Regions from separate parts of the Rhodococcus opacus B4 genome, predicted to be linked through region 3. Evidence: riboswitches for the same ligand, from Rfam matches in the RefSeq annotation. Region 3 holds a riboswitch; each other region holds the start of a gene.

Region 1 (2,259 bases), 2.2 Mb from region 3:
GGCGACCGGCCGACGCATCACCCAGGTGACGACGGAGCCCCAGAATGTGCGGGCGCGCACCTCACCGCGCTGCGCCGCATCCTTGCGCCAGGTCAGCGCGTTGATGCGGTGACCGAGGATCGCGAGCAGCGCGGGCACCGCGGTGAGGGACAGCAGCGCCGCACTCGCGACCGCGGCCATCGCCCCGAACCCGAGCGACTTGATCACGTCCTGCGGAAAGACCAGCATTCCCGAGAACGCGCACACGAGAAGCAGACCGGAGAACAGCACGGTGCGGCCCGCGGTCAGGACTGTGCGCCGGGTCGCCTCGGCCACGTCGGCGCCGGACTCGAGTTCCTCGCGGAAACGGCCGACGATGAACAGGCCGTAGTCGATCGCGAGCCCCAGGCCCAGCAGGGATGCCACGTTGATCGCGAACGAACTGACGTCGGTGAACAGTGTCAGCAGGCGCAGCGTCGCGAGGGCACTGAATATCGAGAGCAGCCCGACGAACACCGGTACGGCGGCGGCGACCAGTCCGCCGAAGATGAAGACCAGCAACACGAGAGTGATCGGGAGCGCGATCGCCTCGGCCAGCACCAGGTCCTGCTGCAGCCGGTTGTTGAACGCCACACCCACCACCGAGTTTCCGGCGAACTCGGTGTCGACGCCCTCCACCTCGAGCTTCGGGAGCAGATCGTTGAACGTGGCGGCGGTGATCCCGGCATCCGGGTCGACGGTGATCGCTGCGGACGCCTTGGTGCCGTCCCCCGACACCATCGACTGCTTCCGCGTCGCGTCCGCGGTCCAGTAGGAGTTCACCGAATACGTCGGCACCTCGGCGGCGAACCGGTCGAGACTCGCGGTGACCTGGGGGCCGATGTCGTCGAGGGTCTTCCCGTCGGGTGCGGTGTAGATGGCGATGATGTCCGGGGTCTGCGGACCCAGATTCGCCTCGACGATTCGCGCGACCTCGGCGGATTCGCTACCGGGGTCGGTGAATCCACCCGAGCTGAGCTTCGCGAACACGCCGGTGCCCCATGCACCGCTCACCAGAACGGCGAACACGGCGAGGGTCAGGACCCACCATTTGCGTGAAACAACGGTCGAGGCCCAACGTGTCATGCGTCAACTCCGGGTGGTCGGGGGCGGTCGGCTGCGACTGCCGACTGTAGTGCGGATCGAGGGATCACCGGTGGGGGTGTGACGCGGGTCCCGGCGAATCGTGCATACTCGGCAGTGCACTTGCAGCCACACGCACGGGGGAAGCCGGTCCGAATCCGGCGCTGACCCGCAACGGTAGGCCACCAGAGCATTTCGGTGGCGAGCCCGAATACCCGCCGTGTGGTGCGACATCCTTTTCGTCGTGGTCTACGAAGCGGAGTCCCGCAGGCGCGCCTCCGCGTGGGCGTCTGCCGGCTTCTCATTCGTGGCTCTGAGCCGCAATGAGGTTTACATGTACTGTCAGTCGTTCCGAAGTTCCGCCCTGGTCACGTTCGCCGTGGCCGCGCTGGTGGTCGCGGGATGTTCACGCGGGGAGTCCGTGGGGGAGACCGCTTCCACCGAATCTTTCGCCGAGCCGGTGTCCGTCACCAACTGCGCGCGAACGGAGACGTTCGACGCGCCGCCCCAGCGCATCGTCAGCATGAACGATCACGTCACCGAGGTGCTGATCGAGATGGGGGCGGGCGATCGCATCGTCGGCACGGGGTACGGCGACGCGACCCCGCTGCCGGAGTTCGCGGAACAGTTCGCGAAGATCCCGAAACTCGCGACGGAGTACCCGACCCGGGAGCAGATCCTCGACCTCGACCCCGACCTGGTGGTCGGCGGCATGCGCAGCGCGTTCGACGAGAAGGAGGGGCGATCACGCGAGTCCCTCGGGGAACAGGGCATTCCGACCTTCCTGTTCTCCGAGTACTGCGGGCAGGGCTTCCCCGACATCGGGCTGCTGCGCAGCGACTACGGCCAGCTCGGTGAGATCCTCGGTGTTCCGGACGAGGCGCGCGCCGTCAGCGACCGGGTGACGTCCGGACTGCAGGCCGTGCGGGACGAGATCGCAGGCGCCGCGCCGGTTCCGACGTTCTTCTACGATTCCGGCGAGGACGTCCCGCTGACGATCGGCGGTGTGGGTGTCGGCCAGCTCATCGCGGACCATGCGGGCGCGGCCAACCTGTTCGCCGAGGGCGAGAAGCCGTATTCGAAGTCCACGTGGGAGGTCATCGGCGAACGCGCGCCGGAGGCGATCGTCGTCCTCGACTACGGCACGACGAGTGCGCA
Region 2 (2,259 bases), 1.4 Mb from region 3:
GTAATCGGTGCCGCACACCGAAGGGTGTGATCGAACGGGTGAGCAGTGAGGACGGGAATGCGATGACGACCATGACGACGGGCACTGCAGAAGTGGCCGCGGAGTTCACCGTCCCGGATCTGCTCGTCGAGGAGGCGGACACGGTTGTGACGGTCACGTTCAACCGGCCGGGCAAGCTCAACTCGCTGACACCGCAGATGTACGAAGACCTCGGTCGCGTGTGTGAGCGGGTGAACGTGGATCCGGCGGTGCGGTTGCTGGTCGTCCGCGGTGCCGGCCGGGCATTCGCTGCCGGCTCCGACATCGCGCACTTCCGGTCCTTCACCGATGGTGAGGACGGGGTGGAGTACGAGAACCGGTTCGTGGCGGTGCTCGCGCGCCTGGAACGGGTGCGGGTGCCGACGTTGGCGGTGATCGACGGACCTTGTGTGGGTGCGGGGTTGATCGTCGCGGCGGCGTGCGATGTCCGGGTCGCGACCACGCGCTCGTATTTCGGATTGCCGATCGCCCGCACCCTGGGCAACGCGCTGTCCGCGTATCCGCTGGCGCTGCTCGCCGACAGGTTGGGCTCGGCCCGGCTGGCATCGATGGTGGCGCGGGCCAGGATGCTGCCTGCCGCCGAGGCAGCGTCGATCGGATTCGTGGCCGAGACCGCCGTCCCCGACCACTTCGACGACCTGGTGGCCGTCGTGACCGGGGACCTACTCGCCGCCGCGCCCTTGACGGTGTGCTCGACCCGTGAGGTGCTGCGCCGAATCCGGACCACGGTATTGCCGGAGTCCGCGGACCTGGTCCGCGCCGCGTACGGGAGCGACGATTTCCGGGCGGGGGTGGCCGCGTTCCTGCGGGGCGAACGCGCGGAGTGGTCGGGAAGGTGAGCATCGGTGGCGTCCCGAGGCGGGTCCGGCGGGGTGTCCCACCCGGGCGGGTGGTGTCCTATGCTGACCGGTGCAGCTGGTTCGCCCGGCTCGGTCGTGAGGAGCCCCGAAGACCGCACCGGGCGTCGAAGCACCGCGGATCCCTGCCGGGGTTTCGGGGTGTGAGAGGGAACCCGGTGAGAATCCGGGACTGTCCCGCAGCGGTGAGTGGGAACGACCGCCGTCATCATGCACTGGGCATTTGCCTGGGAAGCGACGGCCACTAGGTCCGGTGGATGCCACCGGGGGCCCACGAGTCCGAAGACCTGCCGACTGTGTCGGGCACGCCGTGCCCGACGGTCCACCGCCTCGGGGAATGGGCGTGTAGGCCTTCTCGTGTCGCAGCATGCGTTGTCTCGGGCTCGAGAGGTGTACTCGTTTCTGCCGGTGGTGGTCCTTCCCTGCCTGTAACTGGAGAAACACCGTGACCACCCTCTTCACCGCGACCGTACTGGGATCACCTCGCATCGGTCCGAACCGCGAACTCAAGAAGGCCGTCGAGGCCTACTGGGCGGGCCGCGCCGACGCCGCCGCCCTGACCGAGGTCGGCGCCGACCTGCGCCGACGAAACTGGACCGACCTGCGCGATGCCGGGCTCGATTCGATCCCGGTCAATACGTTCTCGTACTACGACCAGGTCCTCGACACCGCCGTGATGCTCGGTGCCCTGCCCGACCGAGTCGCCGGCATCGGCAATGACCTCGACCGGTACTTCGCCGCCGCCCGCGGCACCGACACCGTCACCCCGCTGGAGATGACGAAGTGGTTCGACACCAACTACCACTACCTCGTCCCCGAGATCGCCCCCTCCACCACGTTCACCCTGGACGCGTCGAAGGTGATCGGCGAACTCGGTGAGGCGCTCGAACTCGGCATCGCGGCCCGCCCGGTGATCGTGGGCCCGGTGACGTTCCTGCTGCTGTCGAAGACCGTCGGCTCGGACGCACCCCTGCTCGAGCGCATCGACGAGCTGGTGCCGTTGTATGCGGATCTGCTGACCCGGCTCCACGACTCCGGCGCCGAGTGGGTGCAGATCGACGAACCGGCCCTGGTCGCCGACCGCACCCCACAGGAGATCGCCACCGCCAAGCGCGTCTACGACCAGCTCTCCGCCGTCGAATCCCGTCCCGCGATCCTGCTGGCGTCGTACTTCGGCAGCCTCGGCGACGCGCTGCCCGCGCTCGCCTCGACCGGGGTCGAGGGCATCGCGGTCGATCTGGTCGCCGGATCCGACACCCTCGCCGCGGTTCCCGAGCTGACCCGCAAGCATGTCGTCGCCGGTGTGGTGGACGGTCGCAACGTCTGGCGCACCGACCTCGAGCACGCGCTGACCACCCTCGGC
Region 3 (2,259 bases):
GCCGTACGAGGCCGTCCGCACCGCGGAGGATCCCGACGCGGCTCTGCTGAGGTTTCTGCACAGCACGTACGACGCGGCCGCCGAGCGTGGTGGCTGGGACCGGGCCGCCCTGGAGGCGGACCCGGCCCGTTGGGACAAGTCCCGCTGACCCGTGCAGGTCAGGCTGCGTTCGCCGCCGCGGGCGCCGTGGCCCGGGTGGCACGCTCGGTGAGGAACGCGAACACGAGTCCGAGAACCAGCCACAGCGTGGCCTGCGTCGCGAGCGACGACAGTCGGAACTGCCACAGCAGCACTGCGGGGAAGTCGTCGCCCACTTCGTTGATGGTGGGCAGCACGAGGTATCCGACGGTCGTCACCACGAGGAACACGGCAACCGGCGCGGCGATCCGCACCGACAGGAACTCCTGTGCGGCCACGGCCTTCGCCGCGAAGACGGACGCGACCACGGCGAGCAGGCCCAGCGCGACCGCGGCAAGCCACAGCCAGGTGCGCTGGTTGATCGTCTCGGGGTCTCCGACAGCGGGCGGGTTGGCCGGGTACTTGAAGAACGGCACCGCCTCGATTGCCAGCCAGCCGAACGCGGCCAGGGTCAGACCGAGCAACGGCCCCGACAGCGTCGTCACCCGACGTGCGTAATTCGCGACGACGGCGAAGATCGCTCCCAGTGCCAGCCCCGCGAGGGACGTGGCGAGGAACAGTCCGAAGCGCTGCCCGTCGCGGCTGACCAGGGCCTCTTCCTCGTCGTGCGAGTGCCCGGCAGGCTCGTCCGCCTGCGCGGCGTCATGCGAGTGGCCTTCGGGTTCGGCGGCGCTGTGCGACTCCTCGATCGCGATGGCCGCGTCGATGTGCGACTCACCGAGAACGAACGCGACGCCACCGGCCAGGATGCCTGCGATCAGGCCGGCCAGCAGACCGCGGATCAGGAGTTTCGTGAAGGAATCGGTCAGTGGCATGGCAGACCCAGGAGGTGGCGGCCGTCGTGCATCAATTCATGCATGTACATGCCACTGCGCGAGATCGCGCCCTGGTCGAATCCCACGAGGTAGAGAGCGAGCATCGCGAACAGAACGATCGCGAAAGAGATGACGGCGAGACGGGTCGTGTCGACCGACGAGCCGGGTGCGTAGGCGAGTGCCACAGTTCCTCCTGGGATTTCGCGTCCCCTAGGTCCAGGCGATGGCCGCAGTATCTGGCTGTCGAGGTGGTTCCCGTGAAGGACTACTCCGATTTACAGTGGCGCGACCGCTCCGGGATTGCACCGGATTCCTGCCGAACCATCGCATTGTCCTGCGAACTTTTGCACCCGGCGGGCCGTCGTGTCAATCCTTCCGCCCGGCCCCGCGCTCAGCTCTTGTTCGCCGCCGCGACGTCGAGCACGACCTCGAACTCCAGCAGCGAGGCCCCGGACGCCACCGGCTTCTTCCGCTCGCCCGCATGGGCCTCCCGGGCCGGACCGTCGCGCCACGCCGCGAAGGCCTCTTCGCTCTCCCACTGCGTGACGACGAAGTAGCGGTTCTCGCCCTGCACCGGACGCAGGAGCTGGAAACCGAGGAAGCCGGGAGAGTTCTCCACGGCGTGCGCGCGCGCCGCGAAGCGCTTCTCGAGTTCGGGGCCCGCACCCTCGGGGATTTCGATTGCGTTGATCTTCACCACTGCCATGCGGGCGAGGTTACTCCGCTAGCGTCGGAGTGGTGGCGGGTGAGAGTGCGTTGCACGACGAGGGTGGGACGGGACAGCCGATTCTGCTGCTGCACGGACTGATGGGCAGTGCCCGGACGTGGGGGCGGCACCTGCCGTGGCTGCGCGAGCACGGCCACGTCTTCACGTTCGACGCCGCGGGCCACGGCAGGCCCGCGCCGTCGCGGTTGACGACGGAAGCGTTCGTCGCCGACCTGTCCGCGGCGCTCGACCCCTTCACCGAGCCGTGGGTGGTGATCGGCCATTCGATGGGTGCCCTGCACGCGTGGTGCCTGGCGGCCGAGCACCCCGAGAAGGTATCGGCGCTCGTCCTCGAAGACATGGCCCCCGACTTCCGCGGCCGCACCGCCGACGACTGGGCGGCGATGATCTCGAACTGGCCGCAGCCGTTCGCGACCCGGGAGGATCTGTTCGAGTTCTTCGGTCCGGTTGCCGGACAGTACTTCCTGGACTCGTTCGAGAAGCGCGCCGACGGCTGGTATCTGCATGGGGACGTCGACACGTTCCGCGACATCTCGGCGGAGTGGGGAGACAGGCACTTCTGGGACCAGTGGGCGTCGA

Evidence for each region. Region 3 has a riboswitch for cobalamin ahead of ROP_RS21565 (CbtB domain-containing protein). Riboswitches for the same ligand answer to the same signal wherever they lie in the genome.
Region 1: linked by a shared signal. The riboswitch ahead of ROP_RS31195 (ABC transporter substrate-binding protein) and the one ahead of ROP_RS21565 (CbtB domain-containing protein) in region 3 are both predicted to bind cobalamin.
Region 2: linked by a shared signal. The riboswitch ahead of metE (5-methyltetrahydropteroyltriglutamate--homocysteine S-methyltransferase) and the one ahead of ROP_RS21565 (CbtB domain-containing protein) in region 3 are both predicted to bind cobalamin.

The regions. Positions count from the first base shown of each region.
Region 1 is NC_012522.1:6,885,106-6,887,364, forward strand. It holds gene ROP_RS31190 (MMPL family transporter) at 1-1,104, opposite strand, end outside; cobalamin riboswitch at 1,197-1,339, shown strand; gene ROP_RS31195 (ABC transporter substrate-binding protein) at 1,436-2,259, shown strand, end outside.
Region 2 is NC_012522.1:3,270,355-3,272,613, forward strand. It holds gene ROP_RS15040 (enoyl-CoA hydratase) at 63-878, shown strand; cobalamin riboswitch at 1,011-1,206, shown strand; gene metE (5-methyltetrahydropteroyltriglutamate--homocysteine S-methyltransferase) at 1,342-2,259, shown strand, end outside.
Region 3 is NC_012522.1:4,689,283-4,691,541, forward strand. It holds gene ROP_RS21555 (DUF5996 family protein) at 1-148, shown strand, start outside; gene ROP_RS21560 (CbtA family protein) at 159-953, opposite strand; gene ROP_RS21565 (CbtB domain-containing protein) at 944-1,138, opposite strand; cobalamin riboswitch at 1,161-1,294, opposite strand; gene ROP_RS21570 (antibiotic biosynthesis monooxygenase family protein) at 1,345-1,659, opposite strand; gene ROP_RS21575 (alpha/beta fold hydrolase) at 1,692-2,259, shown strand, end outside.